2 regions of the Alcanivorax sediminis genome follow, and region 2 is predicted to be linked to the other one. Evidence: predicted binding sites of a transcription regulator. Region 2 holds the regulator's gene; the other holds the start of a gene.
The links. Region 2 encodes LexA, which represses DNA repair genes until DNA is damaged. Its sites were predicted from a motif close to TACTGTNTANNTANACAGTA; they were not measured.

Region 1 (2,202 bases), 3.1 Mb from region 2:
GCGAAAACCGCTTGCAGGCAAGCTTCTACAAGACGGGGTTTAGAGCTGAGTCAGCGCTGCGGAGAGGATTTTGGCGGTGATATCCACGGTGGGGATCACTTTCTCGTAGTCCATGCGGGTGGGCCCAACCACGGCAAGCACCCCAACCGGACCATTCTCTGCGCGGTAAGGCGCCGAGATCAGGGAGTACTCCTCGAAGGGCCGGAAACCGGACTCGCGACCAATGAAGATCTGCACTCCATCCGCCTTCATGGAGCGCTCCAGCAAATGCAGGATGTCGCGCTTGTGATTGAAAGCTTCGAACAGATCCCGCAGCTGCCCCAGATTTTCCGCCTCGGCGGACTGAATCAGATTGGACTCCCCCGACACCACATAATCCGAATCAGCCTCTTCCGTCCGCAACGCCTTGTCCGCCACGGCCACGGCTGTCTGCATCAGCGCATCCATATGCTGCCGATCCGCATTCATGGTGTTGAGGAGGCCATCGCAGATGCTGTTCAGGTCACAGCCCGCATAGGTGTGGTTGATGTAATTGGCCGCCTGCCGCAGCTCGGCCTCATCATAGTCACGATCGGTATGGATGATGCGGTTTTGCACCTCGGAACGGTTCACCACCAGCACCACCAACACCCGCTTGCCGGACAGCGGCAGGAATTCCACCTGCCGCAAGGTGGTGACCTCCCGACGCGGCACCGCCACCAGCCCGGCCATGCGCGTCAGCTCAGCCAGTGTTTTGGACGCCTGGGAAATCAGCTCCTGGGGTGACTGTTCCGGCGCCAGCAACTGATTGAGCTCACGTCGCAAATCCTTGTGATCCGGGCGCTCCATGACACTGGAGGCGAGCAGGGAATCCACATACATGCGGTACCCCAGCTCCGTGGGAATACGCCCGGCAGAGGTATGCGGGCTGGCGAGAATACCCAGATCCTCCAGCTCCGCCATGATATTGCGGATGGTGGCAGGACTCACCTGCAGGCCACTGCCGGAGGCAAGGGTTTTCGAGCCCACCGGTTGGCCGTCACGGATATGCCGCTCCACCAGCGTCATCAGCAGGCGTTGTTTACGTTCGTTGAGATCCAGCTTGGTCATAGTTCTATATATGTACCAGAAAACAGCCCCGGCATTATATAAAATTCCCAGGGGCTTACACTGACGCCCCGAATCCCCTAAGATTGGCACAACTGACCATACGAACAGTAACAAGGATGTTATCGTGCAAGACAACAACAATCCCTACCAGACACCGAATGCCGCTCCACCCCTTGCCCACGCAGAACAGGACGTACCGTTGGCAACCCGGGGCAAGCGCTTTTTCGGCGCCCTGATCGACGGGCTCATTCAGCTAGCGATTATTGGTCCCATGGTCTACTTCAGCGGCACCTGGGACGAAATGATGCAGAGCAATGGCTCTCTCGACCTGGTTGGGACCCTCACCTGGTTCATTATTGGCGAAGTCCTTTTCCTCGCCCTGCAGGGATACCTGCTCTTCAATCGCCAGCAGACCATCGGCAAATGGCTGCTGAACATGAAGATCGTGGGCATGGAGCAGGAGCAGGTGCCGGCCGGCAAACTCTATGGCTTGCGATACCTGGTGCTGCACGTGGCCAGCCAGATTCCTGTAGTTAACCTGATTGGTATCGTTGATCCACTGCTGATTTTCCGCAAGGACAAGCGCTGCCTGCATGATCTGCTGGCAGGCACCCAGGTTGTTGATCTCAAGACAGCCTGAACACGCAACACCCGTTTCGGAGACGTACCATGCTGACACATCTGAGCGTTCGCCACTTTGCTACCGTAGACCAGCTGGAGCTGGAACCGGAGAACGGTCTCACCGTCATCAGTGGTGAAACCGGGGCGGGCAAATCCGTCATCATTGACGCCCTTGGCCTGACCCTGGGTGATCGGGCCGATTCCAGCGTGGTCCGTCACGGCCATGATCGTGCCGAAGTGCTCGCCACCTTTGATGTCAGCGACAACCCGGCTGCCCAGCAATGGCTGGCCGAACGGGAACTGGACGACGACAACCAGTGCCTGCTGCGCCGTACTGTGCGCGCCGATGGCCGCTCCCGGGCCTATATCAATGGTACCCCTACCCCGCTGGCGGAAGTCCGCGAGCTGGGTGAACGCCTGATCAGCATCCATAGCCAGCACGAGCATCAGGCTCTGCTCAAGAAAGAAGCCCACCGTCAGCTGCTGGACAAC
Region 2 (2,202 bases):
GGCTGGCAATCACCGCCTCGCGGGAATTTTCTGAAACGCGGATATCGGCACTGCGCGGCGTGCCGAGCAACATCGACAGCGTGCCAAACACTTCACCGGGAGAGACGTAATACAACGGCGGGTGGGAAGGAGAGTCTCCCAGTACTTCAAGCTGCCCCCGCAGCAGGAAGTAAAGAGTGGAATCCACATCACCTGCGCGAATCACATCATCGCCTGACCCGGCCAGCCATAGCCGGGTATTGCTTTCCAGCAGGTCAAACTGCTCGGCATCATCTCGAGAAATTTCATTAAAAAAGGGTACGCCGGACAGAAGCTGACGCACTCGTTGCTGGCCGTAATCATTATTATTGGCCTTTTCCATCTGTTACCCCACAAACGCTGATGGACTGAAAACCACAATGCTATTCGCCATCGCAGTGAAGAACAATGTCCCACAGAACCGAATTCACAGTTTCATCCGGGAATGGCACTTTTGGAGCTATCCGCCTCCCGAAACAGGCCGCAGGAACTGCGCCATTGACCTTATGGACAGGTGGACAAATAACACTGTTCATATTATCAGTATCCATGCTAGGATCGAAATCGATGAGCGACTGTGGTCAATGACTTACAGCCGACAACGGAAATAACGCACCCGTACAGGCGTCATTTCCCTGTGACCATACGGAGAAGGTTATGAGCAGCAAACTCACTGATCGTCAGCAGCAGGTACTGGATTGTATTCGCGAATGCATCGCAGATACCGGAATGGCGCCTACCCGGGCCGAAATCGCCGATATCATGGGCTTCCAGTCAAAGAATGCCGCCTCTGATCACCTCCGGGCGCTGGAGCGTAAAGGGTATATCCGCCTGCACAGTGACCGCTCTCGCGGTATCCAGCTGCTGGACAACGCCTATTGGTCAGAAGAAGAGCTGCCCATTGTCGGTAAAGTGGCCGCCGGTGTACCCATCGAAGCTATCGAGAACGTGGAGCGTACCGTTCCGGTCCCCCAGGGCCTGTTCAAACAACGCCCCACGTACCTGCTCAAGGTCCAGGGTGACAGTATGGTGGATGCCGGCATCTTCGATGGCGATCTGATCGCCGTGCGCAAGTCCAATGTGGCCCGTAGCGGTGAGATTGTTGTGGCCAGAATTGACGAAGAAGTCACGGTCAAGACGTTAAAACTGAACAAGTCCAGTGCTACCCTGCTTCCTGCGAATGAGGCTTACGAGCCCATCAAGGTGCCAGCCGACCAGCTGGTAATTGAAGGTATTTTTGTGGGGTTGATCCGTGATCCGAATTCTTACTAGCTTGTTCATTCTGGTTATGAGTAGCAGTGTCATGTCAGACGAAAACAATTTGCTCGCACCCTGCCCGAACTCACCCAACTGTGTATCCAGCCTGAGCGGCAGCAAGGATCACTGGGTGGCTCCGCTCGAGGTGTCAGATAACCGCGAGTCCAGTCTCCAGCGCGTGCAATCCGTGCTGGACTCCCTGCCACGGGTGGAATACGACGTGGTTGGGCAATCTCGTATCCAGGCCCGCTTCAAGAGCCTGGTGATGCGCTTTACTGATGATGTGACTTTCTATGTCCGGGAAAATGGCGTGGTGGAAGTACGTTCCGCGTCACGGATCGGTTACTGGGATTTAGGTGCCAACCGCCGTCGGGTAGAATCCCTGCGCGTGAAACTGGCCGAGATTCAAACCAATGACCGAAGCGCACAGCTCGACCCTCCTTCCGCCCGCCCAGTGGGCTGATATTGGCGTCAACCTGACAGACAAGCAGTTCCGCGATGACCGCGATGCGGTCATCGATCGGGCCAGGCTAGCCGGTGTCAGCTGGCAGCTGATTACTGGCACGCATATCGACGAATCCCGCGAAGCCATCGCCCTGGCCGAGCAGCATGACGACCTGTTCGCCACTGCAGGACTCCACCCCCACAGTGCCCGATTCTATTCCCGGGATCTGGAAAAAGAACTCGCCGATATGCTGCGCCATCCTGCCGTACGTGCTGCGGGGGAAATGGGGCTGGATTTCAATCGGGACTTCTCTCCCCGACCGGACCAGGAAACCGCCTTTGAAGCGCAGCTCGCTCTGGCAGTTGAAGCGGGGTTGCCCGTGTTCCTTCATGAGCGCGACGCCCATGAACGTTTCCAACCAATCCTGAAAACCTTTAGGGATGATTTGGTCGGGGCCGTGGTTCACTGCTTTACTGGTTCAA

Region 1: a site for LexA is predicted at 1,180-1,199, ahead of hrcA (heat-inducible transcriptional repressor HrcA). Genes of this name have one in related genera too.

What each region holds. Positions count from the first base shown of each region.
Region 1 is NZ_WIRE01000001.1:79,053-81,254, forward strand. It holds gene hrcA (heat-inducible transcriptional repressor HrcA) at 40-1,089, opposite strand; gene GFN93_RS00345 (RDD family protein) at 1,214-1,729, shown strand; gene recN (DNA repair protein RecN) at 1,759-2,202, shown strand, end outside.
Region 2 is NZ_WIRE01000001.1:3,134,748-3,136,949, forward strand. It holds gene GFN93_RS14270 (cyclic nucleotide-binding domain-containing protein) at 1-361, opposite strand, end outside; gene lexA (transcriptional repressor LexA) at 676-1,290, shown strand; gene GFN93_RS14280 (DUF1499 domain-containing protein) at 1,322-1,738, shown strand; gene GFN93_RS14285 (TatD family hydrolase) at 1,689-2,202, shown strand, end outside.